DNA from 3 places in the Abyssicoccus albus genome. Region 1 is predicted to be linked to each of the others. Evidence: predicted binding sites of a transcription regulator. Region 1 holds the regulator's gene; each other region holds the start of a gene.
What was found. The regulator LexA, encoded in region 1, represses DNA repair genes until DNA is damaged. The targets are predictions, from matches to a motif close to CGAACATATGTTCG.
Positions count from the first base shown of each region.

Region 2: a site for LexA is predicted at 6,713-6,726, ahead of EDD62_RS01940 (DUF6731 family protein). Genes of this name have one in related genera too.
Region 3: a site for LexA is predicted at 4,553-4,566, ahead of uvrB (excinuclease ABC subunit UvrB). Genes of this name have one in related genera too.

Region 1 covers NZ_RKRK01000002.1:567,445-577,927, reverse strand. Annotated here, with positions in the region: gene tkt (transketolase) at 1-639, opposite strand, end outside; gene EDD62_RS02770 (DUF896 domain-containing protein) at 673-912, opposite strand; gene EDD62_RS02765 (hypothetical protein) at 1,106-1,372, opposite strand; gene EDD62_RS02760 (hypothetical protein) at 1,869-2,054, opposite strand; gene EDD62_RS02755 (thioredoxin family protein) at 2,172-2,483, opposite strand; gene EDD62_RS02750 (permease) at 2,609-3,610, opposite strand; gene EDD62_RS02745 (ArsR/SmtB family transcription factor) at 3,630-3,893, opposite strand; gene arsB (arsenite efflux transporter membrane subunit ArsB) at 4,096-5,385, shown strand; gene EDD62_RS02735 (hypothetical protein) at 5,531-5,842, opposite strand; gene lexA (transcriptional repressor LexA) at 6,133-6,750, shown strand; gene EDD62_RS02725 (hypothetical protein) at 6,988-7,428, opposite strand; gene panD (aspartate 1-decarboxylase) at 7,471-7,857, opposite strand; gene panC (pantoate--beta-alanine ligase) at 7,873-8,727, opposite strand; gene panB (3-methyl-2-oxobutanoate hydroxymethyltransferase) at 8,727-9,539, opposite strand; gene EDD62_RS02705 (2-dehydropantoate 2-reductase) at 9,626-10,483, shown strand, end outside.
Region 2 covers NZ_RKRK01000002.1:386,660-397,142, forward strand. Annotated here, with positions in the region: gene uvrC (excinuclease ABC subunit UvrC) at 1-108, shown strand, start outside; gene EDD62_RS01900 (succinate dehydrogenase cytochrome b558 subunit) at 242-856, shown strand; gene sdhA (succinate dehydrogenase flavoprotein subunit) at 881-2,644, shown strand; gene sdhB (succinate dehydrogenase iron-sulfur subunit) at 2,686-3,462, shown strand; gene racE (glutamate racemase) at 3,597-4,421, shown strand; gene EDD62_RS01920 (XTP/dITP diphosphatase) at 4,418-5,020, shown strand; gene EDD62_RS01925 (metallophosphoesterase family protein) at 5,027-5,536, shown strand; tRNA gene EDD62_RS01930 (tRNA-Arg) at 5,595-5,668, shown strand; gene EDD62_RS01935 (hypothetical protein) at 6,172-6,372, shown strand; gene EDD62_RS09130 (VraH family peptide resistance protein) at 6,476-6,652, shown strand; gene EDD62_RS01940 (DUF6731 family protein) at 6,868-7,854, shown strand; gene EDD62_RS01945 (hypothetical protein) at 7,872-8,321, shown strand; gene EDD62_RS01950 (hypothetical protein) at 9,354-10,304, opposite strand.
Region 3 covers NZ_RKRK01000002.1:86,134-96,616, reverse strand. Annotated here, with positions in the region: gene uvrA (excinuclease ABC subunit UvrA) at 1-2,471, opposite strand, end outside; gene uvrB (excinuclease ABC subunit UvrB) at 2,493-4,490, opposite strand; gene EDD62_RS00495 (DUF2198 family protein) at 4,651-4,866, opposite strand; gene EDD62_RS00490 (YfbR-like 5'-deoxynucleotidase) at 4,881-5,525, opposite strand; gene EDD62_RS00485 (TlpA family protein disulfide reductase) at 5,525-6,088, opposite strand; gene EDD62_RS00480 (LysM peptidoglycan-binding domain-containing protein) at 6,210-7,271, opposite strand; gene cccB (cytochrome c551) at 7,536-7,880, opposite strand; one part of gene prfB (peptide chain release factor 2) at 7,955-8,995, opposite strand; one part of gene prfB (peptide chain release factor 2) at 8,997-9,068, opposite strand; gene EDD62_RS00465 (hypothetical protein) at 9,322-10,483, shown strand, end outside.

The sequences.
Region 1 (10,483 bases):
ATAATCCCAACCGTACGCAGTGAATCGACCTTCAATATCTTCACTGAATGACTTATTTAATTTGCCATCCAAGCTAATGTCATTCGAATCATATAACACGATTAATTTCTCAAGTCCTAAATGTCCAGCCAGTGAAGCTGACTCATGAGAGACACCTTCCATTAAATCACCATCACTACATAATACATACGTATAATGATCCATCACTGAATAATCAGCTTGATTGTATTTCGCCGCAAGATGAGCCTCAGCCATCGCTTGACCAACTCCCATTGCAAACCCTTGACCAAGAGGTCCAGTCGTCACTTCAACACCTTCTGTATGATGTAATTCAGGATGACCTGGTGTTTTAGAGTCTTTTTGACGGAAGTTCTTTAATTCGTCCATCGATAAACTCCCTGACAAATGAAGTAAGCTATACAATAACGCAGACCCATGACCAGCGGATAAAATAAACCGATCACGATTGATAAACTTGTCATGATTCGGATTGAAGTTTAAGTGATTCACCCATAAAGTATACGCCATCGGCGCCGCACCCATCGGTAAACCAGGATGACCTGAATTCGCTTCTTCAATCATATCGATGCTCAAAGCACGAATTGTATTAATTGTTTGTTGTTGAATTGATTCCATCATATCTCCTCTTTTCTTTAAATAACATACTCTAATCTATTTTAATTTATTTTGTTTATCTCTTTTAATCTGTTTAACTTTTTCAGGCGTCACATCATTCCCCTCAGGATCAATGATTTTACTATTCTCTATTGTATTTTTCATAGATTTTCTAAAGTTTTTCAAATATTGTTCTCTTAATGATTCTAATTCAGAAAGCTCTTCATCAGTAATTACATTCGCTTTTTTTCTCTTCGCCAACGTATTCAAACGATCTAATTTTTCTTTCTCTAACATGTATATCACTCCTTTATATAATTTACCATAAATCACGGTAAATCACTATTTGAATGGTTTATCGCTTGATGATTAAAATATTATTGTATAAATAAGTATTCATTATAGATAATAATCAAAACTAAATAAAAACAATTTTTTATAAAAATGCCTTGAACCATTTACACAGTTCAAGGCATTTTTACTTTGATATTCACTGTACATGACTATGTTTAATGTTATCAACAAATGTCTTTGCTTCAACCAAACCTAATTCAGGATTTTCTTCTCTTACATACTTGATTATTTTTACTTCATCATAATTAGCATTAAGCATACTTTCCACTGTAGAAATTACAAGTGAATCAGTCATCTCACCTTTTTGCGCAAGTCTCTTTTTAAGTTTCTTGTTTTCAGTATAGAAACCAAATATAACCCCTGTTAAACCTAATATCATACCAAATGATAATAATGCAGGCATACATATCCCCTCCTTAATACTAAAATTATATAACTACATTTAAAAAGTAAAATATTTCTATATCAAATGAAATTCATACTAAGTTATATCAAATATTACATGTAAATACAAAAAGTAAAAACTAAATTTTAAAATGGTAATACCTATTCAAAAAAGTCATATTTAAGAATATAGTTAAATAAAATATTAATTAATACAACGCCTCCGTTTATTACAATTGGATACATTCCTAATGGAATTGAATTTGGTGAAAAACCATATCTCATGATTAAATATGCAACAATAGAATATAATACCCCAACTATAATTGAAGTTTTATTATTATTCATTCCAGTATATATTCATTCCTTTTTTTGAAAAGTATAATCCATCTTTTACTAATATTCCCTTAAAAATAAAAACAAAACTATACAGTCTACCCTTTTCATTTAAGAAATTGTTAACCATTACTAAAATACTTATCAATAAAGTTTAATACTTTAAACAAGACTACTTGCTATTCACTCTGAACCGCCATTAATATAATGCCTAGTAAAAAACCAACACTGGTTCCAAATACTAATGGGTATATAATTTCAACGGAAGGAAAAAATATTAAACCTAAAATCATTCCTATCGAACAAAAAAGCATCATCGATAAAGGTAAAATAAAATCATTTATTTTTAAATTTTTATTACTCATAAATATGCTTCCTCCGCATAAAATCTCTTATAATTTATATGCTAGCACTTTTATGATATAAAATTAAAAAGGATTATAAGCTTTATAACTTATAATCCTTTTTAGTCATTCGAAACACTAAAGTTCTTCTTCAAGAATATCCTTCAACTCATCTACCGTTAACACTTTACCATATGAAACGACTTTTTCATGAATTACTAATGCAGGTGTACTCATTACTCCGTACATTGCAATCTGACTGACTTCTGTTACATGGTCAATTTGCTCATCAATATTTAATTGCTTTAACGCTTCTTCAGTATTCCGTTCTAATTCAACACACTTCTTACACCCTGTGCCTAACACTTTAATTTTTGCATCCGTCGTTTCATTCGCTTTCTCTACATTCACTTCGCAACATGACTTTTTCTTTTTACTAAATAAACCCATTTAAAACACTCCTTTTATTTTTATAAATTATTTGTATTATCATTATTTTCTTAATTTATATTCCTTTGATAATTCACAATGAAATTAGAAATTCACATATAATGTAATAAATATATGTTCTTTCATTAGATCAACACATGTTGAAATGCATTAAATATATACCCTACTATTATAATACCAACAATACAGATGATTACAAAAACAAATAGTAATTTCATCTTTACGACTTTCTTCAATAAAATAAGCGATGGTAAGCTTAATGTCGTTACTGACATCATAAAGGCTAATACTGTTCCTAGTAATGCTCCTTTAGCAAGTAGTGCTTCAGCAATTGGGATCACTCCAAATATATCTGCATACATCGGTACACCTAATAACGTCGCAATGATGACGCCAAATGGATTATCACTGCCTAATATCGATGTGACCCATGCTTCTGGTATCCAGTTGTGTATCAATGCGCCGATACCAACTCCGATGAGAATGTAGATAAACACTTTCTTAAACGTCTCTTGCGTTTGTTCGAATGCATATTGCACTCTTTCTCTTTGATTTAATGATTCAGATTCTATAGAAGTTGCTTTTGCTTGTTTAATGAAATCAGCCACTTGATCATCCATATTCAATCGTTCAATGATAGAACCTCCTATGATGGCAATCAACAGACCTACAATGACATACATTAACGCAACTTTAGGACCAAAGATACTCATCAGCAATACTAAACTCCCTAAATCAACCATCGGCGAAGAAATTAAGAATGAGAATGTCACACCAAGTGGTAATCCTGCACTAGTAAATCCTATAAACAATGGAATGGATGAACAAGAACAAAACGGCGTCACAGTACCGAGTAATGCGGCAATTGTATTTGCTCCGATCCCTTTATAACGTCCTAATATCTTTTTACTACGTTCTGGTGGAAAATAGCTTTGAATGTATGAAATGATGAAAATTAATACACATAATAAAATAATAATTTTGATCGTGTCGTAAATGAAGAAATGCAATGAACCGCCTAATTTACTCTCCATATTTATGTTGAATTGTGATAGCAAATAATATACAAGATCACTTAACCATTTCATACCGAGTACTTGCTTTTCGATAAACTCCCAAATCCCCACTGTTTAACCTCCTTTATTTTTATTGATGAACAGAATTCAAAAATGTTTTCACTTGTTCAAAACCCGTGTTTGATAATTGATAATGCATCCATTTTCCTTCACTTCTTGCACTGACAAGGTTTGCTTCGATTAATATTTTCATATGATATGATAAGCCAGATTGCGATAAATCTAGTGTCTCTTCTAAATCACACGCACATTTCTCACAACAATAAAGCATTTCGATAATCTTCAACCGTCTATGATCAGCTAACGCTTTAAATACTTTCGCTAAGTTCTCCATTTACACACTCCTCATATCAAAAATTCTTGATATGTTTATCATATAATATTTTTTATAACAATGAAACGATAAATCAAAAAAATTTGATATGTTATTGACTTTAATTCATATTGATAATATTCTAAATAGCGTATGAATGAACTCGTTCTAAAAGTAAATGAAATAACAATTAAATAAAAATAAAGGATAAAAGGAGACTATTATGACAATATTAGCGATTATTATATTTCTAGCCACATTAACTTTCGTCATCTGGCAACCGAAAGGTCTTGATATTGGGATTACTGCTGTTGTCGGTGCCTTAATTGCATTAGTCACGGGCGTTGTTGACTTTAGTGATGTCATTGAAGTGACAGATATTGTTTGGAATGCGACATTAACATTTATCGCTGTCATTATCATTTCACTCATTCTAGATGAAATCGGATTTTTTGAATGGGCAGCGCGGCATATGGTTCACGCTTCAAATGGAAATGGTGTTAAAATGTTCGTCTATATTTCTATCCTCGGTTCACTCGTCGCTGCTTTTTTTGCAAATGACGGTGCTGCACTGATTTTGACACCGATTGTATTAGCAATGGTTCGTAATTTAAAATTCGAAGAACGTCTAGTGTTCCCATTCGTCATTGCTAGTGGTTTTATCGCGGATACGACTTCATTACCGCTCGTAGTGAGTAACTTAGTTAATATCGTATCTGCAGATTATTTTGATATTGGATTTGTCGAATACTTTTTGAGAATGATTATTCCTAATATCTTCTCACTCATTGCAAGTATTATTGTATTGTATTTATATTTTAAAAAATCAATACCAAAATCCTTCGATGACTCAATGCTCGAATCACCTCAAAGTGCCATAAAAGATGAGAAAATGTTCAAAATTTCTTGGATCGTTATTGCTGTTTTACTCATTGGTTATTTAACAAGTGAATTTATACAAATACCGGTATCATTTATTGCGATGATCATTGCAATCATTTTCTTATTACTTGCAAGACAATCGCACGCGGTCAATACAACATCTGTCATGAAAGGCGCACCTTGGAATATTGTCTTCTTCTCAATCGGAATGTACTTAGTAGTCTATGGCTTAAAAAATGTTGGAATTACCGATTTATTGGCACAAACAATCAATGCAATCACTCAATATGGACTATTCCCAAGTATTGTCGGGATGGGATTCATTGCAGCAATATTATCTTCAATCATGAATAACATGCCAACGGTGTTAATTGACGCCATTGCCATTGGACAATCAAACGCTATCGGACCCATTAAAGAAGGTTTAATCTATGCAAATGTCATCGGATCAGACTTAGGACCGAAAATTACACCGATTGGATCTCTTGCGACATTGTTATGGTTACACGTATTAAGTCAAAAAGGTATGAAAATCTCATGGGGCACATATTTTAAAACTGGTATTGTCATCACAATTCCTGTTTTATTTGCGACATTAGTTGGTCTATATTTAACGTTTATAATCCTTTAAAACTTAAATGATGCTTAGAGATATTACTTATCAATAATTATTAATATGATTAAAATGAAAAAGCGCACAACGATTATTTCTTTAATCGTTGTGCGCTTTTAATGATTAGCATTAATAATACCATTTATAAAATGATGATTAATTGTTAATTTGTACTCACAAAATCAATAGATGCTTTGTCAGAATCTGTTGAATCATGATGTTCTACTTCATCCTCATGATTTTCGACACGATGTTCGTATGAATCTTGTTTAGTTTCATCTTCTAAATCACGATCATAACTTTCATTATTATTTTGCTGAGCTAATTGTATATCTTGTTCGCTAATCTGTTCTATCGCTTGATCGTGACCAAATACTGTATGACGTGCTTCTTCTGATGTTGAAATTGTATAAGATAAACCTATTGTTATAAGGAATGAAAAGAAAATAAGTAACCCTTTAATGTCTTGTTTCATATTAAATTACCTCCAGAACATTTGTTTGTAATTCAATATTAACAGAACACCCGTTTGTAGTCAACAATAAAACGAACAAACTTTCGTGTTTTTAATTGATGATAGCGAACGCTTATGCTATTATAAATATATAGATAGAGGTAGTTTTGATTAATATCTCGTTTATTTAAAAATTTACTTTAACTATTCATTATTTTCATTATTATTTTTTTCAAAATACAAAATTTAAACACAATTAAAATTAAACACAATTAAAATTAAACACAATTAAAAAGATGAGGAGATTAATTATGCAAGAATTAACAAAAAGACAACAAGAGATATACGACTTCGTCAAACAATACACACTAGATAAAGGATATCCACCAAGCGTTAGAGAAATTGGTGAAGCTGTTGGTCTGGCATCGAGTTCAACAGTACATGGTCACTTAGCAAGACTTGAAGATAAAGGCTACATTCGACGTGATCCTACAAAGCCTCGTGCGATAGAAATTATGCAACAAGATGAACCGATGCCATTCGATAATATCGTTCAAGTCCCTGTGATCGGAACGGTTACTGCAGGTGTTCCAATTACTGCAATCGAGAACATTGAAGAATATTTCCCATTACCAGAACATTTTATGAGCAATCATAATGGTGAAATTTTTATTCTTAATGTTATTGGGGATAGTATGATTAATATTGGAATTCATGACGGAGACCAAGTCATCGTCAGAAAACAAAACATCGCTGAAAATGGTGATATCATTGTTGCTTTAACGGATGACAGCGAAGCGACTGTTAAGACATTCTATAAAGAAAAGAATCAAATTAGATTACAACCAGAGAACGACACAATGGAAGCAATGTATTTCGATCATATTGAAGTATTAGGTAAGGTTGTTGGTTTATTTAGAACGTATTAAAGTTTAGGTAAAATGTTTTGGAGATAAAAAAGTAGCGATAAAATTTGATAATCATCAAATTTTATCGCTATTTCTTTATGTTATTAATTTAAATTAAGTTCACGAACGTGTTTTCTTATATTTTGAAATTAACTTAAAAGCAGTAATACCATCCACTTTGGATATGGCTTATTTACTTCTCGTAATCAGAGTATTTTAGATTTACTCTGATTACAGTTAATAATTCAAAGTTATTATTTATTTCACTTCTAAAATAGGGACTGTCGATGCAATGACTTGATTACGTACGACAACACTCATGACATCTTCATCCTGTATATATTGTTGTACTTCATCAATTGGAATCCATTGATATCCACCACTTGGTGCTTCAAATTCTTGACGAATTCTTGTATTGAATAAATATTCAATATGTCTTGTTTGCTTTCTAAAGAAAAATCCTTTCTTTTGTACTTCTTTCTCAAAAATACATACAAGACCATTCAGCTTAGCTTCGCCATTAATCGACCTCAAAAATTGATTCGCCGCTTGTTCGATAGGATAATGTTCATCATATGTCACATAGGGTAAATGATATTCATACTTCCTCCAAATTGCAGCTCGGTCCATTTGTTGATGCTTGATCAATAGATGATCATTATATTGAATGTATAGAGCAACTGTGTGATTTACTGCCATATAAAAACTCCTTGTACAAATTCATTGTTTACATTATACACTTTATTTATACTCAGTTCTACTTTGTTCGCCACGCTTTACTTCGATAATTCGGTTTTCTTCATCCATAAATGCAATCATCGGTGCATGTTCGCTAAGTTCATTTGAATCAATCATTGCATAACTAATAATTATGATGATATCTCCTTTTTGGACACAGCGTGCAGCGGCTCCATTCAAACAGATGTCACGTTGTCCGCGTTCACCTGGTATGACATATGTCTCAATTCTCGCTCCGTTATTATTATTGACTATTTGTACTTTTTCATTTGGAACGAGTCCAACTTCATCAAGTATATCTTGATCAATTGTAATACTCCCGATATAATCTAAATTCGATTCAGTCACCCGTGCTCTATGGATTTTACTATTCATTACCGTTCTGAACATAATACACCTCTTGGTTTACATAATAATATTATCTATTAATCTAGCTTTATCATACTTTACTGCGATTGCAATGACAATGGATTCATCCGTCGATTCAATCGTATCTATATGTTTTAATGTTGGATATGTCAATATATCTAGTGCATCTAATTGACCTAAACTTTCACACTGAATACGTTTTTCTATATATTCTTTCACTCGATTTACATCTGTAGTGCCTTCTTTGATGAGCTGCTTTGCACCGGTTAATGTGTTATATAAAATTGGTGCATTTTTTAATTCGTCTTCAGATAAATACACATTACGTGAGCTTTCTGCTAACCCTTGTGCATTGCGAACAATATCAACACCAATGATTTCTATGTTCATATGAAAGTCATTGGCCATCGTTTGTATAATCGCCAATTGTTGTGCATCTTTTTTACCAAAGCATGCTACATCTGGTTGAACGATATTGAATAATTTATTAACGACTGTCACAACACCATTAAAGTGGCCTGGTCTAACAGGACCGTCCATCACTGTATTTTGATGACCTACATTCAGTTGAATCGATGTTGATTCTTCAAGTGGATACATGACGTCATCCGTTGGTGCGAAGATATAATCAGCAATCCCATCGATTAATGCCGCATCTTGATCAAGTTGCCTTGGATAATCTTCGAAGTCTTCGTTCGGTCCAAATTGCGTTGGATTAACATAAATTGAGACGACAACGATATCTGACTGTTCACGTGCCGTTTTGATCAATTGTTTATGTCCTTCGTGTAATGCACCCATCGTTGGTACAAACCCGATGCGCTGTTGATTTAATCGGTGTGTATTTAATGATTCTCTTAAGACCTCAATCGAATGAATCACTTTCGCCATCATTTTTCCTCCCAAACTTTAACTTTATACGTCGTATCCTCATTTGGAAATGTACGATCCTTCACTTCTGATCTAAACTGAGATAATGCTGTTTGAATTGATTCATTTAAGTTTAAGTATGGTTTCACAAACTTCGGATAACGATGAATGCCATATTGTAATATATCATGATACACAAGCACTTGACCATCGGTATGTGATCCTGCGCCGATACCGATTGTTGGTACATTTAACTCACCAGTTACACGCTTCGCTAAATCGCTTGGAATGGCTTCTAAAACGAGCATTACAATACCACTCTCTTGTAACGCTTTAGCCTCTTGAATTAAATTCAACGCAGCTTCTTCAGTCTTTGCTTGTACCGCATATCCTGTAATACCGAATGATTGAGGTGTGAGTCCAATATGACCAACAATCGGAACACCAAAATCAGTCAATCGTTCAATAGCCTCTAAAGTGATTGGATGGGCTCCTTCAATTTTCAATGCTTGTGCATTGGATTGTTTATATAATTCCATCCCGTTTCTTACTGTATCATCGACAGAGACACCGACCGTTGAAAAAGGCATATCAACGACTGTAAACGTATCTTTTGCGCCTCTTTTCACTGCTTTTGTATGATGAATCATATCATCCATTGAGACTTGAATCGTTGAATCAAGCCCAAGCACAGTTGTTGCCACAGAATCACCGACTAAAATCATGTCAATTCCACTTTCTTCAACCGTCTTAGCACTTGGATAATCATATGCTGTAACCATTGTTATTGGAATATGATTTTCATACTGTTCTAATAGTTGTTTTAAGTTCATAGTGAACCCCTCTCTTTTTTGTCTATATAAGTTATTGTATAATATTATCATTCAATATAAAACATCAATATAAAGGATGATGATTCTTGGCAAATATTGCATTAATAGGACTTGGGGCAATAGGAAGTATCATTGCTCGATCCATCGAACGAAGTCAACATACGGGTTACTATTTCGCGACGACACCTCGACAAAGCTTATCGATTAAATATGAGAACAGTTTAAATGAAACGTATTCAATTGATAGCTATACATTACAAGATAAACAGATTGAGACAATTTTTAATCAAGTAGATCTTGTCATTATTGCTACGAAAGCAACTTCAAATCATACAATTTTAAAAAAGATTACACCATACTTAAATCAAGATACACCGATACTATTCGCACAAAATGGGATGGGTCAAACTGAGCAATATAATCAAAGTGTTCCATCAGTAGTTTACATATCTGGAGAACAATTAGACGATAAATCAGTCATTCATTTCCAAGATCAAATGTTAATATTACCGAATACTGAGCACAGCCAAATAATATATGACCTATTGAATTCTGATGATTTAACGATTGTATTAAGTGAAAGATTTACACGTCACCATTGGAAAAAAATTCTTGTTAACCTTGGGATCAATTCTATCACGGCAATCACGATGAGCACGTGTCATATCGTCCATTCACAATATGCAGTAGAATGGTTAACAGAGATCATTCGTGAAGGACAATCAGTCTGTCCAATTGACGAATTAAAAACAGATAATTTTCGTCATGAGCTCATTCAGTTGTATCAATCATATTCTAAAGAAATGGGCACTTCAATGTATTATGATTTGTTGAACGAAAAACAAACAGAAGTCGAATTCATCCAAGGTTATTTATTACGTTACGCAAAGTCAAAAAAGATTGATACACCATATATTCAGTCTGCATACTCACTCATCAAAGCG
Region 2 (10,483 bases), 180 kb from region 1:
AGTATCAAAAATATGAAGACAAAGTCAGTGGATGAGTTGAAGTCGGTAGGTTTACCAATCAAGGTGGCAGAAAGTGTTTATTCAAAACTCCATGAAGATGAAGGATAAGAATAATCCGTTTTTTTTTGAAAACGCTTAAAAAAGTTAAACGCTTTCTTGATTTAATATAGTAATAAGAGTAAAATTGGTAATGTGAAAGCATGATACGGGACGTCATGTATTTTGTTAGGGGGGAACTCAATTGTCAGAAAATGTTCAGAAAGATTTTTTAGCACGTCGATTACATTCTTTGCTTGGTATAATTCCGTTAGGTGTCTTTTTAATTCAACATTTAATGATTAACTATACTGCAACGAATGGTGCAGAAAGCTTTAATGCTGCGGCACACTTCATGGATTCATTGCCGTTTAAGCTTGCACTTGAAACATTTATTATTTACTTACCGATTTTATTTCATGGTGTGTTTGGTATTTACATTGCATTTACAGGTAAAAGTAATGTCGGTCGTTATAGTACATATCGCAACTGGATGTTCTTAGTTCAACGTATTACAGGCGTTGTAGCATTTTTCTTTATCTTTATTCACGTCTATCAAACACGTGTTCAAGTTTTCTTCGGTAAAGAAGTGAACTACGAAATGGTTAATGATATCATTTCGAATCCATTTTGGTTAGTATTTTATATCATTGGTATTTTAAGTACTATTTTCCATTTTTCTAATGGATTATGGGCATTTTTAGTGTCATGGGGCATCACTCAATCAGAAACATCTCAACGAGTAATGACTTATATTACATGGGTTGTATTTATCGTATTATCATTTATTGCATTAACTGCATTATTTGCATTTCTATAGAACGAGTTAGGGGGACTTATAATTATGGCACAAAATAAAATTATTATTGTCGGTGGCGGATTAGCCGGCTTAATGGCAACAATTAAAGCTGCCGAAGATGGCAATATCGTAGATTTATTCTCATTAGTACCCGTTAAACGTTCACACTCTGTATGTGCTCAAGGTGGTATTAATGGAGCGGTGAACACTAAAGGTGAAGGAGACTCACCATGGATTCATTTTGATGATACAGTTTATGGTGGAGATTTCTTAGCGAACCAACCACCAGTTAAAGCGATGACTGAAGCAGCTCCTTCGATTATCCACTTACTTGATCGTATGGGAGTTATGTTTAATAGAACACCAGAAGGATTTTTAGACTTCAGACGTTTCGGTGGGACGTTACACCATAGAACAGCATTTGCAGGTGCTACAACTGGACAACAGTTGCTTTACGCGTTGGATGAACAAGTGCGTAAACATGAAGTAAATGGTCTAGTAAATAAGTATGAAGGACACGAATTTTTACGTGTTGTTCTAGATGACGAAGGTAGAGCGCGTGGTATCATCGCACAAGATATGAAAACAGCAGAGATTAAATCATACAAAGCAGACGCAGTCATTATGGCGACAGGTGGACCTGGTATTATCTTTGGTAAGTCAACAAACTCAATGATCAATACTGGTTCTGCAGCATCGATCGTATTCCAACAAGGTGCAGCCTATGCGAATGGTGAGTTCATTCAAATCCATCCAACAGCGATTCCTGGCGACGATAAATTACGTTTGATGAGTGAATCAGCACGTGGTGAAGGTGGCCGTGTATGGACTTATAAAGATGGCAAACCATGGTACTTCTTAGAAGAGAAATACCCAGCATATGGAAACTTAGTACCTCGTGATATCGCAACACGTGAGATTTTTGACGTATGTGTGAATCAAAAGCTTGGAATTAATGGCGAAAACATGGTTTATCTAGACTTGTCTCATAAAGATCCACATGAGTTAGATGTGAAGCTCGGTGGAATTATTGAAATTTATGAGAAATTCACAGGAGACGACCCACGTAAAGTGCCAATGAAGATATTCCCAGCTGTGCATTATTCAATGGGTGGTATTTATGTTGATTATGATCAAATGACAACAATTCCTGGATTATTTGCTGCGGGTGAATGTGATTATTCACAGCACGGTGGAAATCGTCTAGGTGCGAATTCATTATTGTCTGCGATTTATGGTGGTATGGTTGCAGGTCCGAATGCAATTAAATATGTTGAAGGACTAGATGCATCATATGAAGATCTAGATGAGTCAATTTATACGCGTGCAATTGAAGAAGAACAAGAGAAATGGAATACAATATTAAACATGAACGGCGAAGAAAATGCTTACATGTTGCATAAAGAACTTGGTGAATGGATGACTGCGAACGTAACAGTTGTTCGTCATAACGACAAATTACAAGAAACAGACAAGAAAATCCAAGAGTTAATGGAACGTTTCCATAACATTAATATGGATGATACGAAAGCTTGGAGTAACCAAGGTGCATTCTTTACGCGTCAATTATGGAATATGTTAGAACTTGCACGTGTCATTACATTAGGTGCATATAACCGTAATGAATCACGCGGTGCACACTACAAACCAGAATTCCCTGAACGTAATGATGATGAATGGTTGAAAACGACGAAGGCGTTCTACCAAAAAGGTCAAGCACCTAGATTTGAATACGAAGAAGTCGATGTGAGCTTAATCGAACCTCGCCTACGTGACTATTCTAAAGCTAGTGATGGAGGGAAGAAATAATGACTCAAGAAAAAACACAACAATCCGAAAATCATGAAGCAATGAATGAACAAAAGAAAAAGCAAGATATTAGAATTATTGTTAAAAGACAAGAAAATCCTGATAGTGCAAGTTATGATGAAGAATTCGTCATCCCTTATCGTGAGAATTTAAATGTCATTAGTGCATTGATGGAGATTCGCCGTAATCCAGTTAATGCAAATGGTGACAAAACGACACCAGTTGCATGGGATATGAGTTGTTTAGAAGAAGTCTGTGGTGCATGTTCAATGGTGATTAATGGTGAAGCACGACAATCATGTACAGCATTAATAGATCAATTGGCTCAACCAATCAAGTTAGAACCAATGAGTACATTCCCAGTTGTGAAGGACTTACAAGTTGATCGTTCGTTCATGTTTGATAACTTGAAGAAAGTAAAAGCTTGGGTGCCAATTGATGGATCTTATGATTTGGGTCCAGGACCACGTATGCCAGAAAAGAAACGTCAAACAGCTTATGAATTGTCAAAATGTATGACGTGTGGTGTTTGTTTAGAAGTGTGCCCTAACGTAAACGATAAATCTAATTTCATCGGAGCACAGCCGATTTCACAAGTTCGTTTATTTAACTTACACCCAACAGGAAGCATGAATAAAGACGAGAGACTTCATGCGTTAATGATGGATGGTGGTTTATCTGCATGTGGTAACTCACAAAACTGTGTCAAAGCTTGTCCTAAAGGAATTCCTTTAACGACTTCTATCGCTGCAATGAACCGTGAGACAACATTCCAAATGTTTAAGTCATTCTTTGGAAGTGACCATCAAGTCGATTAATCAATGATGTAAAAACGATGCAGCTATGCTGCATCGTTTCTTTTTCCTTATAGATTGTCGTTTGAAGCCATGAAATGATAAAATTATATTATATGGTCAACAAATAGAATCACGTTAAGAGAGAAGTGGATGTCATGAATACACCTATAGGTGTGATAGATTCAGGTGTCGGTGGATTAACAGTGGTGAAAGAAATAATGCGCCAACTGCCGAATGAAACGATTTATTATTTAGGCGATGTGAGCCGTTGTCCTTATGGTCCGAGACCGAAAGAGGAAGTACTACAGTACACGACAGAGATTGCACAATTTCTTGTACATCAAAATATTAAATTACTCGTCATTGCATGTAATACAGCAACAGCGGTTGCACTAAAATCACTTAGAAAAACCTTGAATATTCCAGTGATTGGAGTGATAGATCCAGGTGCTAAGACAGCGCTTCAAGCATCGACCAATCATTATGTACAAGTATTAGCAACCGAAGGAACAGTTGCATCACATGCTTATAAAGATGCGATACATAAAGTGAATAAATCTGTACAAGTCGATGAACTCGCTTGCCCGAAATTTGTACCGCTTGTGGAACAGTTACGGTACAAAGACGAAGTCATTAGAGGCGTTGTGATTCATCAACAATTAAAGCAAATCCAAGACACTGAAGCAGATACGATTATATTAGGATGTACACATTATCCACTCATTCAATCTAGTATTGAAGCATACTTTCACGGCAACAAAAAAGTGATTTCATCCGGATATGAAACAGCTAGAGAAGTAAGTTCTATATTAGGATTCATGCAATTACATGCAAGCAAGGTAGCTGCTGTGGAGCATAAGTTTTTTGTCCACGGTTCTTCTGACCGCTTTCAATATACTATTGAAGAATGGCTGAATATTGAAGATGCACACATTATTGAATTATCGACAACAATTTTACTCAAGGAGGATATGCTATGACACAATATGTTATTGCGACAAGTAATGAAGGAAAGATACGAGATTTTAATCAAATTTTATCAGATGACGAAGTTATACCGATTGGAGATTTATTAGAAAACTTTACAGTTGAAGAAACAGGCGAGACTTTTGAGGACAATGCGAAGTTAAAGTCTAAAGCAGGTGCTGAAGCGTTAAATCAAATCGTAATCGCCGATGATAGTGGTTTAGAAGTTGAAGCGTTAAATGGTGAGCCAGGTGTCTATTCGGCACGTTATGCAGGGGTAGACGCAACAGATGAACAAAATAATAAAAAGCTCATGAATGCTCTAAGTGAACTAGAAGATCCATCGAACAACCGCAAAGCTTGTTTTGTATGTGTGATGAGTGTGACATATCCAGCAGGTGAGACGAAAACATTTAGAGGTGAATTACAAGGGACGATATCGACGAATGCATTTGGTAATGAAGGATTCGGTTATGATCCTTTATTTATACCAGAAGGATATTCGAAAACATTAGCAGAACTCGGTGCTGAAGAGAAAGCGAAAATTAGTCATCGAAAAAAAGCGATGGAGTTACTCATTGAAGACTTAAAAACAAATGGTCATAAGGAGTGATGTATGGTGGATAAAATAATAGTTGTTTCAGATAATCACGGTGAACAAGGTATTTTACAACAAATTCGAAATCGACACAGAGATGGTTCAAAGTTCATTCATTTAGGAGATTCTGAGTTTGCACATGATGACAAAGAATTAGAAGGGTATTTAACTGTCACAGGAAATGTCGACCATGACGCTAGCTTTGCTAAAGATGAAGTCTTAACTATAGAAAATCTGACGATATATTTTTCACACGGTCATTTACATCACATCGGGCAATCTAGGTATGAACTTGCAATCGACGCACGAGCTCATAACGCTCAAATCGCTCTGTATGGACATTCTCATGTGAGAAAATTCGAAGAGATTGATGGGGTATTCGTGATAAATCCTGGTAGTATTACACAATCCCGTGGTGAAGATCCAGAGAGTTATTTAGTGATTGAGTGCGATGGAGAGCAACTTCAATTGAAATGGATGACAAGAGACGGCAATGTCATGTCTAAAGAAGAAATTTCAATTAGATGTTAAATGATTATTGACATATATCATGACCTAATTATATAATGATATATGTCGTTAAAATAAAGTCCTGGTAGCTCAGCTGGATAGAGCAACGGCCTTCTAAGCCGTCGGTCGGGGGTTCGAATCCCTCCCAGGACGCTACAACTCATTAATTTAGCAAGGTTTTAAAGTAATTTGTGTCATTTTTGTATCCTTAATTTATGGATTGAAAAATTTCACGTACTTTATTATCTTGCTTTTTTGTTTTTCTTAATAAATTTCGTAAAAAGCTCTATACATAAGATTTGCTGTAATAGTATGAATTATTTCAAATAAATATATAACAAGGGAAAAATAGGGATGAAAAAACAGTCAAATCGCTTTAATATCAACAATCGCCCTGTTGATAGCATTAAATAAAAACGATAAGACTGACAAATAATCACTAGGGGCGAAAAGCCCCTTTTTTATATTGAGTATATCACTTATATAAATTAAAATTGCATATTTTCTTATCGATTAGCGAAAATGTTATTATTTATTTAAATTAGGCGGAAATAAGTTTAAATTGACTTTACATTCGTTCCTTATCATCTACAAGAAATTGAATTTCTATAGATTAAATGATGTATACATAATTTTAAATACAAAGGGGATATATTATGGCTAAAAAAATATACGTTTATGATATTACAATGTCTAACGGTGAAGTTTTTAAGAATGTACAGATGAAAAAATCAATTAAAGTTTTATACGCGGGAATTACAGATCTATTTATTACTGTTGAGAATGAAAAAGGTCAAACTGTAGAGTTAATGAGAAATCAAATGATCAAAGCTGAATTAGTTGAAATAAAAGAATAAACAATTTTCTGTAACTCATGTTCAAAATCGTATTCATTAATAAATAGGGAAAATTATTTGTAAAATAGCTATCAAGGGAGATTTTTATAGGACGATTAAACAAATGGTTAATTATCTAATGGAGAAAAAATGGGAATCTGAAGATTTTGTATGGTTGATTTTAATGATTTTTATTGCAAGCACATTTACAACTCCATTACTAGGTATTCCACTTGGAATAGTGGCTTACTTCTTCTTTTTCTGTAATATTGATGATAATGACGATATAAAACCTAAATAACTTTATATTTAAAACAAATATAATATATGGACAATCGATGTTCAGGTATATATCAAAATAAGAACAAATGTTTGTACTTCTGTAAAAGATATTATATTATATAGTTGTGTAGTTGCTACTAGTGGTTCTCCTCTAGTAGCTTTTTTAGTGTATTGCATCCGTTTACATTTTTCTGTAAACTTTGAAATAACTACACAAATGGAAGAGGTTTTATAATGGGGAAGAGTAAAAAGGTTACTTTCAATATATTTAGGACATATACAGAAGAATATAATGGTCCAGACTTTATGAAAAATGAACGATATAATTTTTATGAATTTATTGAAAGTGTTCAAAACTTAGCAAATGAGGAATTGTTCACTATTTACCAGGGGGAAAAGTTGATTTTACAAAAAGTAATAACACATGAACCAGGTTTCATTCATATTCAAATTTTAAAACAAAGAGAATTTGATTTACCTTACCAAATAAAAAAAAATGAGGAAATGAAACAAACTATTGAAGATAATGTAATTAATTACGATTCATCATATGAAGAAGAAGAGGTAAAACTTGATGATGATTCATTTTTAGGAGAAGTAATGGTTTTACTTTATGACATTGATAATAACGCTTTAGTAGTTCAATCAAATAGAAATTGTACATCGCTTAGAGGTGTTGTAGATCTTTTTTCAACTATTTATAACGAGAAGATTGATAAAGAGAGAGAAAGTGAAAAGTATACAATTATAAATTTGGCACCAATTTTAAACAGACCCAGAATCGATGAGGCTCAATCATTAGAGAAATATACTGAATTAGAAATTGTTGTTGAAGATCATGATAGATTCAAAAATAGTCAATCTGTAATAGATAATGATAAGACATTAGGAGCACAAAGAATCAAATTGCATTATTATTTGAATACTAATGATGATAAAAAGAAAACATTAATTCGTGATCAAGTAAAAAGTTTTATTTCTAAACTTAGTAATAATAATAAAACTATAACTAAAATGAATGTAAAAGGGCGAAATTCAGAAAAAGATGTTATTGAAAAGTTTGAATTAATAGAAGAAAGATTAACTTTCACATACACATTTACCTCAGATAAAGATAATGGGACATTAAATGCTCAATCTATAATTAGTGAAATGACTCATTCATACAAAAATAAAAAAGTTTCTGGTCTGACCTTTAGAGATTTAACAAATGACTTATAAAAGAGGGAGAAGGTTATATGTTGAAAATAGTAATAGCATTGGCCTCGAGTATTATAATTATAAGTTTTTATTCATTTTTTAATATAAGAATTTCAATTGAAAGTACATTACAAGGTGTTAATTCGTTAATTGTGCTTCAATCTATTATTTTAGGTATCTATAGTGTTTCACTAAGTATTATCGCAGCTCTTCACGATACAACATTAATAAAAAAATTATTAAGACCAAATTCTGTATCAAGAAATGAAATTCAAAATATTAATAATTCTGCATTTTTAACAATTATAATTTCATTATCATCTTTAATAATATTTTTGTTTTTCTTTGAAATTATTATTAAATATAGAATTTTAGTGTTATTATTTCAGTTTATAATTCCTTTTTGTATCATGCTTTCATTGTTATATATATACGACTTCTTTAAAATTATAAATGCAGTTCTATTTAAATATAGTGATCATGAATAAAAATGAAGCTTTATATATTAAATATAGAGTTTTATTCAGCTATGCATCAATATTCATATAAACTCATAGATTATGGCGACGAAATGGCGACAAAGCCTTCTATATATATTGATTTTAAAGGTGTTTCGATAGTCCTCCCAGGACGCTACTTAGTTTTGATATAACATGATTTTAAGAGTTCATGCACCAAAAAATGTTCCTTTTTTTATTTTAAGGAATATTTTAGAACTCTTATTTTTTTGTATATATTTAATGGTTTTAAATTTTTAATGGCTTTATAGTTTCTCAATTGATTTAACCAATATTATTATCCTTTACTTATTTAAGTAAGGTAATACATATGCTTATAAATAATAAAAGGATAATAATTATTAAAAAAATTTGATAGTTAGTAAGTTTTGTCATTTCTTTCACCTCCATTTATAGTGAAAAGGAACAGTAGGTGTGTGAACCCTTTCCTCTTATTTTAGTAAGGCGATAATAATTTGAATTATTATTAAAATCATTAAGGCTAATTGTAGTTTTTTATTAAATTTTTTTCTTTTCGTTCTTTAATTTTTTCTCTCTTCATTCTATATTTTTAATTTACTATAAATATGTATAGTATTCATCAATTTTTTGGAGATTTTTTTCAAAGTTCTTATAAATTTTCTATTCAAAAGAATACCCCTACATTTATTTTATAGATACAAAAGTATTGCAATAGAATTTATGTCTTCTTTGTATTCTTATGTTTTACATTTGTTTGAACTTATTTTAATTGAAATACTATAACCCCAATGTATTTGCTTTCATTCATTTACCTTTTTTTGTACAATTATCGCCTTATAGGAAGTTTAATTTAAGAATTATATAAAATTACATTTGATCATAGCCTTGTTGTGAAGGGGACTTCTGATTTATAAAAGTCAGACAATATCATGTTTATTCACAAATAATCACGATTGTTTTTATAGTTTATAAAATGATAATTTCCTTTTTTTATCATAGATATATTATTTAGTTAATGATGGTAGATACTTTGTATCATTGTTACTTATTCTTTAAAATAGTTTCAAGTTCTTCAAGGATTTTATCTCTCGTATCATTTATTTTGAGTGAGTTAAGTTCTTTCTTATTTGATAATATATTTTTGTACTTATATATGAATAGATGATCTAATAATTTTTTTCTTGGTGTAAACTTAGTAATATTTAATTTTACTAAATTAGGATATTTACTTTTGAAATCTTTTACTTCATTCATTTTTTGTGAAATTTCTCTTTCTTTCATTTTCAATCGGTAAGATTCTTCTTCTAGATACTTAACTTTTAATTTTATATCTTTTTTCATAATACTAATTTGTTTTTCATGATTTTTAAATTGAGGTATTGTTAGATTTTGATTTAATCTATGATGTAATTTTTTATAACCTTTTTCTTTTAACCTTTTTTTATATTCCATGTTAGATATAATTTTATCACTTCTGTCTAAAATAAGTTTGGCCTCAGAGGGTGTTAGAAATGCGGCATCTCTACATTTTATCATCCAATCTCTTTTAAGAGGAATGCGATCAATATACCATTCATGTATAGTTGGTGATAAATATGTAATATATCCAAGATAGCCATAGTTACCCTTTGTTTCAATAGTGATCAAAGTATGTAATATTAAATGTTCAATAAGATTACAATAAACTAGTCTTTCTTTCTTTTGGTAATCAAATGAATAATTATAATTTTTTATAAATTCTTTATTGGAAATATTCATCATTTTATTTTCATCAATATGATGACAATATAAGCCTTCATTAGTTCGTGAATAATTACCAGTTGTTATGTTTTTTATTTCACCATTAAGAAACCTATAATAAGAAGACTCTCTATAATAGTCATCTGTAGCAGGACCATATTTGTCAATTAAATATCTAGTTAACTGATCATAAGTCATTTTTAATAGGTTCAAATAATATTCTATCTTTTCATTACTTTTTATTTGGCTCAATTATATTCATCTCCAACCATAATTTTATTAATCAATGATTCTGCTAAATTATCAATATCAAATTTATTATGTCACAAAATGTAATAATATAACAAATTTGATCCCTTTCTATAAGTATATAAAGCTCATGATTTAGTTGATTGTTACTATATAATATATATCCTACATTCATTTGTTGT
Region 3 (10,483 bases), 480 kb from region 1:
GTTGCTGATTGACCAAGCGTAATGTAACCTAGACCTACATCATATAACGTTTGAATCTTACGCTTAATCTTCGGTATGTTTTCGAAAAACGCTAACGCTTCTTCAACAGTCATATTTAACACATCAGCAATATTTTTATCCTTATAAGTGATTTCTAGTGTCTCTCTATTATAACGTGTTCCATGACAGACTTCACACGGAACATAGACATCCGGTAAGAAGTGCATTTCTATCTTGATAATACCGTCACCACGACATGCTTCACAGCGGCCGCCTTTAACGTTAAAACTGAATCGCCCTTTATTATACCCTCGAAGTTTCGCTTCATTTGTTTCTTGGAAAATATGTCTTATATCATCGAATACACTCGTATACGTTGCGGGATTTGATCTAGGTGTCCTACCAATTGGTGCTTGATCGATTTCAATAACCTTCTCAATATGGTCCAGTCCTTTAATTTGTTTATGTTGACCTGGCTCTGATTTATTTTTATATAACTTATTCGCAAGAGACTTATATAATATTTCATTAACAAGTGTACTTTTACCTGATCCTGAAACTCCTGTCACAACAGTCATTACATTCAATGGAATATCGACTGTCACATTTTTTAAGTTGTTCTGTGTCGCACCTTCTATCGTTAAATATTTATCTATCTTTCTTCTCTCTTTCGGTGTTTCAACAGATTTCTCACCACTTAAATATTGTCCTGTAATACTTTCTTTAATCGCCATGACTTCATCTGGTGTTCCTTGTGCTACAACTTTGCCACCATGGATACCTGCACCCGGTCCGATATCAATTAAATAATCACTAGCTCTCATTGTATCTTCATCATGTTCAACAACGATTAAAGTATTACCAAGTTCGGTCATTTCTTTCAATGTTTGAATGAGCTTATCATTGTCTTTTTGATGCAAACCAATAGATGGCTCATCTAAAACATATAACACGCCACTTAATCTTGACCCAATTTGAGTCGCAAGCCTAATTCGTTGAGCTTCTCCACCTGATAAAGAACCCGCCATTCGATCTAAAGTCAAATATTCTAAGCCAACATTATTCAAAAATCCTAATCGCTCTCTAATTTCTTTTAAAATAAGCTCTGCAATTTTCTCGTCTTTTGCTGATAACTCTATCTCTAAGAAATATTTTAAGCTTTCGCGAATCGACATCTCTGTAATTTCACCTATATGATGACCATTGATCTTAACTGCTAAAACTTTATCGTTCAATCGATAACCATTACACGATTTACACACTTGCTCATCCATATACTTCTCCATTTGTGTTCGCGTATATTCACTTGGTGATTCTCTGTATCTTCGCTCTATATTATTAACTACCCCTTCAAATGCCATAACACGTGTTCTAGTCACACCATTATCTTGTTCGAATTGGTATTCAATTTCATCATGATGTCCATACAATATGATGTCTTGTTGTTTTTTTGACAATTTATTGAATGGTGTATTTAAATTAATATTAAAATGTTTACACGTCGTCTGAAGCAATGTTGGATAATAGTTAGAGCTAATCGGTTGCCATGGTACAATCGCACCTTCTTCAATCGACAGAGATGGATCTGGAATGACCTTGTCTACATTGACAGACATCTTATGACCTAATCCATCACAAGATTCACACGCACCGAAAGGGGAATTGAAAGAAAACATACTTGGTTCAAGTTTATCGATTGAAAAGCCACAATCAGGACATGCGAAATGCTCAGAAAAAGTCATATCCTCTCCATCTATAACATTTACAATCACATTCCCTTCAGCAAGTTGAAGCGCTGTTTGAATTGAATCACTCAAGCGAGTTTCAATCTCCTCTTTAATAACTAAACGATCGACAATCACATCAATATGATGCTTTTTATTTTTATTCAATTCAGGCGTATCTTCAATATCATATATCTCTCCATTAATTCGGACACGTGCATACCCTTGTTTAGCCACCTGTTGGAGTAATTGCTTATGTTGCCCTTTCTTGCCATTAATCAGCGGTGAGAGAATTTGAATTTTGGTACGTTGTTCTAGAGTCATCACTTGATCTACCATCTGTTGAACGGTTTGCGATTGAATTGGTACATTATGATTCGGGCAATATGGTACACCGATACGTGCGTAAAGAAGCCTTAAGTAATCATAAATTTCTGTAACCGTTGCAACCGTCGACCTGGGATTTCTATTTGTTGTCTTCTGATCAATCGAAATTGCTGGTGATAATCCTTCAATTGTATCAACATCTGGCTTATCCATTTGACCTAAAAATTGTCTGGCATATGCACTCAATGACTCTACATAACGTCTTTGACCTTCTGCATATATCGTATCAAAAGCTAGACTAGACTTCCCTGAACCACTCAATCCAGTCATCACAACAAATTGGTTGCGTGGTATTTCGATATCTAATGCTTTTAAGTTATGTGTTCTTGCACCTTTAACGATAATTTTGTCATTTACCATGTGTTCACCTTCTCCAATTGATTATCCTTCACCTTTTAGTTCAAATAATACATCTCTTAACTCAGTTGCACGTTCAAAATCTAGTGCTTTCGCTGCTTCATTCATCTCTTGTTCAATTTTCTCGATTTGTTTTTCACGTTCTTTTTTCGTCAATTTCTTAGAAGATTTCTTTTTATCTTTCTGATCTTGCTTAGATTCAGAGACATCCAATGTGGCTTTAATAGAGTCTGGTATATTTTTTAATATCGTTTTCGGTTGAACATTATGTTGTTCATTGTATTGTAATTGTTTCTCTCGTCGACGTTTCGTCTCGTCAATTGCTATTCGCATCGAGTCAGTGATTTTATCACCATACATGATCACATGACCGTGCTCATTTCTAGCTGCACGTCCAATTGTTTGAATCAATGAACGATGCCCCCTTAAAAATCCTTCTTTATCTGCATCTAATATAGCAACTAAAGAAACTTCTGGAATGTCTAATCCTTCTCTTAGCAAGTTAATTCCAACCAATACATCGAATTCACCGCGTCTCAGGTCTCGTATAATTTCAAGACGCTCAAGTGTCTTGATCTCTGAATGTAGATAACGAACTTTAATTCCAGCCTCTTTAAAATAATTCGTTAAATCTTCACTCATCTTTTTCGTTAACGTTGTCACTAATACTCTTTCATTTCGTTGAACTCTCACATCGATTTCAGACATTAAATCATCGATTTGGTATTCTGTTTTACGAACTTCTACGATTGGATCTAGTAAGTATGTTGGTCGAATGATTTGTTCGACCATTTCATCCGTATGATCTAATTCATAAGGCCCTGGTGTCGCGGAAACGTATATCAGTTGATTTGTTTTCTCTTCAAATTCATCAAACATTAACGGTCGATTATCTAGAGCACTCGGTAATCTAAATCCATGATCTACAAGCACTTGTTTTCTTGCTCTATCTCCATTATACATACCTCTTACTTGTGGCAAAGTTACATGAGATTCATCAATCATAACGAGCCAGTCATCACCGAAATAATCAAGTAATGTATAAGGTGTAGATCCAAGTGGTCTGAGTGTGAGATGTACTGAGTAATTCTCAATGCCCGAGCAAAATCCCATCTCTCTCATCATTTCTAAATCATAATTTGTTCGTTGTTCTATTCTCTGAGCTTCAAGTAACTTTCCTTCTTCGTTAAATTTCTTTACTTGTTCTTCAAGCTCTTTCTCTATCCGTTCAATGGCAATATTCATCTTCTCTTCTCGTGTGACGAAGTGGGATGCAGGAAAAATAGGAAAATGTTCTCTTTCACCTAATACTTCACCAGTAATATGATTGATTTCACGTATTCTATCTATTTCATCGCCAAAAAATTCTACTCGAATACATTGTTCATCTCGACTGGCAGGGAATAATTCAACGACATCCCCTCTTACCCTGAACGTTCCACGGCGGAAATCAATATCATTACGTGTATATTGGATATCAATTAATGATCGTAAAAATTGGTTACGTTCTAATTCCATCCCTGTTCGAATGGACACAACCATCTCTCTATATTCATCCGGATTACCGAGACCGTATATGCAACTGACTGATGCAATAATAATTACATCATCACTTTCAAATAAAGCACTCGTCGCACTATGTCTCAACTTATCAATTTCGTCATTAATAGATGCATCTTTTTCGATAAACGTATCCGTATGAGGGACATATGCTTCAGGTTGATAATAATCGTAATAACTTACAAAATATTCAACACGATTATTAGGAAAAAATGACTTGAATTCGCTATATAATTGCCCTGCTAATGTTTTATTATGTGCAATAATTAGCGTTGGCTTACCAACTTGTTGTATTACATTACTCATTGTAAATGTTTTACCAGTTCCGGTTGCACCTAGTAGCGTTTGATGACGCTTACCTTCATTGACACCTTTCACCAGTTCTTCTATCGCTTTAGGTTGATCACCTTCTGGTTTATATTTAGATTCTAGTTCAAATGATTTATGCGCTCTTGTGTTCATTTATTACGACCTCACTTCACGGTATATTCATTACTATCATACCAAATATAACTCTATTTATCCAAACGTTCGTTCGTATAAAAGCCCTATAAAGTATTCGTATTGATACGTTTACTTTATAGGGCTCAATTAGACATTCATAATAATTATTTCACCACATTTAATCCATTCCATTATCATCAAGGTTTAATGTGTCAACTATATACATACCAATCACAAGAGAACATGCATCTAAAAACAATATCCACTCAGAATGAAAAAAATCTTTATACACTGAGACACCAATAAGTATTAATGCTAGCGTGCTGCCGATAAATTTATTTCTAGCAACGACAGAGAAAAATATGACGAGTGTCATTGGCATAACCATTGCCATCATATACCATCCAATCATGATATATTGTACCTTTTAAGCACTTCCTCTGTTAACTCTTTTAATTCTGAACGAGGAATAAACTTCTCGCTTAGCATATCTGGAATAATATTAGTTAAGAAATCTCTTACACAATATAAATGATTAAATGAAATGATTGTACTTAATGATGATTCATAGATTTCGAAAAATAATGGCTCAGGATTTCTCTTTTGAATTTCACCGAATGATTCATATAATAAATCAACTTTATCTGCCACCGATAAAATCTGACCCTCTAGCGTATGGTCTTTTCCTTCTTTAAAACGTTCTATATATATTTGTTGTAATGACTCGGGGAATTCACTTTGAACAAATTTGATCGACATCGTCTCTTCAACTTCACTGAAGAGATGATTTAACTCATTTGAAGCATATTTAACAGGCGTTTTTATATCACCCGTAAAAATTTCAGGGTAATCATGATTTAGCGCTTTTTCATACAATATTTTCCAATCAATATCCTTACCGTTTTGTTCTTCAACAGTAGCCAAATACTGGGCAATCTTAGTTACTTTAAATGAATGTGCTGCAACATTATGCTCATCATATTTAAACTTTCCTGGACAGCGAATTAGCTTCTCCATATCTGACAAACTTTTAAAGTAAGCATGTACTCCCATTATTTTCCCTCCATTTCATCATAGATAAATGACACAACATCTTCACTTAATGCACCATATTTAACATATAAAATTTCACCAGATTGATTCACGAAAAATGTCGTAGGGATCATAGATACAGTGTTATCTTTAATGAACTGATCTTCATCAACCGGTGTGTATGAATTGTATTTTACATGATATTTATCCAAAAACTTTTTACTTTGTGTTTTTGAGTCTTCAATATTGATGCCGATAATACTAACATCCTTGTCATCATAACGATTGTCGATATCTACTAAATCAGGCATTTCTTCATTACAAGGACCACACCAAGAAGCCCATACATTAATTACATTTAATTTACTTTCCAATTGAATATGATCTGAAGTTGATGTTTTCGTATTGACGACTTCAGGTAATTCAAACTGTTGGCCAATAATATCATAATTTTTCATCGTCTCAACTTCTCTTTCTAAACTCTCTTGATCTACACTGTTCAATGCATTATATGTATAAGTTGATGAAATGATGATAATAATCAATAATATTATGCTTAAGATAATTGTAATTTTCTTTTTCATATGAACCCTTCTTCAAACTGATGTAATTGTTCATATCTTAATTGACTTTGTAGTACAAATCAAGAAAAACAAACAAAAACTCCTGATATTACATCAGGAGTTTGAAAAATAAAAGTATATATTAGAATCTGTAATATCCGTCAACGTGTCCCCAGATCCAGCTTACTGAACGCTTACCGATACCGTCAGTTGGATTTAACGCATCATATACCATACCGTTTCCTAAGTATACTCCAACGTGAGTTCCGTTATTGAATACAACTAAGTCTCCCGCTTGAGGGTTAGAAACTTTAGTACCTGCTGCTTGTTGTCCACGAGCTGTACGAGGAATGTTAATTCCTTTATAAGCTTTCATGAATTGTTGTGTAAATGCTGAACAGTCAACTGCGTATTGGTTATTAGCTCCAAATACGTAACGCTTACCAGATGCAATACGTGCTGCAATTGATTCAACACTTCCGTTGCTTACAGATGAACTTGTTTGTTGAACTTGAGCTTTACGAGCTGCTTCTGCTTGACGTTGTGCTTCCGCTTGACGTTGTGCTTCCGCTTGACGCTCTGCTTCTGCTTGACGCTCTGCCTCTGCTTTACGAGCCGCTTCTGCTTGACGCTCTGCCTCTGCTTTACGAGCCGCTTCTGCTGCTTGATTGTTATCTTCTTTAACTGTATTTGTTTCTGCAGGCTTAACTTCTTCAGTTTCAACTGCTTCTACTGTACGTGTTTGTGTAGTTGCTTCAGCTTGAGCTGGTGCTTTAACGACTAATGTTTTACCAGCATAAATCATATCTGATGATAAGTTATTCCACTCTTTAATTTTCTTGTAATCTACATTGAACTTTTGTCCAATTTTATATAGTGTATCTCCATACTTAATAGTATAAGTAGAAGCATTTGTATTTACTGGTGCTTCTGAAGTTTGTTGAGTTGCTTCATTTGATTTAGATTCAGTACTAGTTGATGCTTCAACTTTTTCTTCTCCTACTTTGATGACTTGGTTAGGGAAAATTAAATGTGAAGAAATGTTGTTTAGGCTTTGGATTTCACTTACTGATGTATTGTACTTAGCAGCAATACTCCATAAAGTATCTCCAGCTTTGATTTTGTATTCACTTGCATCAGCTGTTGTTGTTGCAATTCCAGTTACCGCAGTTACAGTTGCTAAAGATAATAATGTTTTTTTCATTATAAAAATCCTCCTGATTTGTGTGTAAATAATCTTTTATCCGTGTTATCAAAATTAACTAGACTTAATATATCACACGATTTATGTTCTGTGGGCATTGTAATGAAGATGTAATATAAACGAAAGATAAAACTGCAACTTTGTAACATTAGATTTACAAACATCAAAAAGCTCAATAGTATTGTCATACTACTGAGCTTTGTTTATATTAATATTAAATAAATAGCATTGCGATTATTTAATTATTCATTATTATCCTATTGACTATTTTTTCTCTGCTAACCATGTCGCTAATGTTTCAGCTTCTTCATCTGTTACATCTATAGATGGCATTGAACCTTTACCATTAATTATTACATCCTTAATTTCATCTTTAGATAGTTTCGCTCCAATTTTAGCAAGTTCAGGACCATTCGCACCTTCTAAGTCTTGTCCATGACACCCAACACATGACTTATTGCTATAAAGTTCTTCAGCTTCTCCACTACCTGCCGTTGTCGCTGTATCTTCTGTCTTCGCTTCTTCCTCCTTCGGTTCTTCTTCTCCACCACATGCACCAAGTACTAAACTTGATAATAACACAACAGATAATACCTTCTTCATCTTCATCATGTTAAAGCCCCTTATATATTATATTCATTTCATTATAATTGTAACATAATGTTCACATTTATTATGTGATTTTACTCACTTTTAGCGAGTTGATTTCTTAAATATCCATCGATGAACATTTGCAAATACCCATCCATCACCTGATCTGTATTACCTGTTTCAATATTCGTTCTATGGTCCTTAACCATAGAATATGGATGGAAGACATATGATCTAATTTGACTGCCCCATCCAATTTCTTTTTGATTCCCTTTAATTTGGTCAATCTCAGCTTGGCGGTCTTCTATTTCTTTTTGATACAGTTTTGATTTCAGTAATTTCATTGCTTGCTCTCTATTTTTAATCTGAGATCTTTCATTTTGACATGTCACGACAATACCTGTTGGTTGATGTGTGATACGAACAGCAGAGTCAGTTGTATTAATGTGCTGACCTCCAGCACCACTAGCACGATATGTGTCAACTTTAATATCTTCATTGCGTACTTCTATTTCAATTTCATCTATATTAAATTCAGGAATTACATCACATGATGCAAAAGACGTATGTCTTCTTCCAGATGAATCGAATGGACTAATTCGAACGAGTCTATGAACCCCTTTTTCAGCTTTTAACAATCCATATGCATTATGACCAATGATGCGAAGTGTAACCGACTTAATACCCGCTTCATCACCTGATTGATATTCAATCGTCTCTATTTTAAAACCTTGCTTTTCAGCATATCGTTGGTACATTCGAAGTAGCATCTCTCCCCAGTCTTGTGATTCTGTCCCACCTGCGCCAGGATGTATTTCTAATATTGCATTATTTTGATCATGTTCATCACTTAACAATAAATTTAATTCAAATTGCTCAACATCATGTTTGAAATTAGTAATTTCATGCTCTATTTCATGAAATAACTCTTCATCATATTCTTCTTTTAATAATTGATATGTCGCTTCGATATTTTCATGTGTTATTACCAATTGATCAAAAGCCGTGACCACTTCTTTAATCATATTATTTCTTTGAATGACTTGTTCTGCTTTTTGATTGTCATCCCAAAAACTAGGCTCAGACATGATTTCCTCATATTCTTTTAGTTGAGTTCTCTTTTCTTCTAAGTCAAAGAGACCCCCTAAAGTCATTTATTTTATCATTCGTTTCATTAAGTATTGATTTTATTTCAAAAAGTTCCATCATTATCTACCTCTCGATTAATAAACAATATATTTAAATATTATTTTATCATAATTAATGCAGTATCAATTTAAATTAATAAATAAATTTCATATCTTTTATTGAAAATAATTACAACTATGGTATTTTTATATTTAAGAAATAATTTACATTTAAAAGGAGGATAGTTAAATTTAAGTTAATGTTGTTATTGTCATTTCTGTCACTTATTCCTAAAGCTAATATTAATATAATTGAAGAAGGGGTTTAATTTATGAAAAAAGTACTACTAGCTTCATTTACATTGTTATTATCATTATCACTGTATGGTTGTGGTAAGAAAGATGTTACAGAATACATATCATTAGAATTCAACGGAGTAGATGGATATGGAACTACATCATATGATGTTGATCATGAAAAATTAATGGAAGAAGCTTATGACATTAAAGAAGAAGATTTTAAAGATTTATCAGAAGATGAAATTAAAGAGAAGTTAGATGAAGATACATTCAAAGAACTACGCTCAATTGGTATGGATGGTGGTTTAGATATTAAAGTTGAACCAGATGAAAAACTTTCTAACGGTGACAAAGTAAAAGTAACTGTTGATTTCAATGAAGATGATGCTAAAAAGATTAAAACTGGTGAAAAGGAATTTGAAGTAAAAGGTTTAAAAGAACCAGAAAAACTTACTAAAGAAATTGCCAAAGACTTAGTATCAATCGATGTATCAGGGTTAAGTGGTGAAGGATATGCAGATGTATCATCAAATACAAATGGTTTAAGTGCGACAGCAAGTAAACAAGATAAACTTAAAAACGGTGATAAAATTGAAGTTAAGGTTAATGTTGAAGATGAAGAAGAATTAGCTAGAGAAGGTTATACTTCTGATAAGAAAAGTTTCACAATTAACAAAGAAGTATCTGGCTTGGAAGAGCCTAAAGTGCTTTCAAGTGATGATATAAAGAAACATGTCATTCCTAAATTTAAAGGTGCAAGTGGTTCTGGTACAGCTGAATTAGAAAATACATTTAGTGATGAATTAAGTAGTTTAAGGTTTACAGTTGAAAATAATGGTGAACTTGAAAACGGCGAAAAAACTAAAATAATTCTTGAAGATGATTATAAGTCTCAATTATCTAGCATGGGTTATGTCATGGAAGATTCTGAAGGTGTAGAAGTTGAAGTTAAAGATTTAACAGACTATGCAAGTAAAGCTAGTGATATAAAAAATTTAGATTCAGTTCTAAGAATGATTGACGAAAAAACAAAAGAAGAATATAAAAGTGATGATTATAAAATTTATAAAACAGTAGAGCATGGTACTTATTATAACCAAACACGAGAAGATAACAGTATTTTTGGAGATGGTCAAGTTCATGGTACATTAGTCAAGCTATATGAAATTACTATTTCTGATGATGATGGAGAAG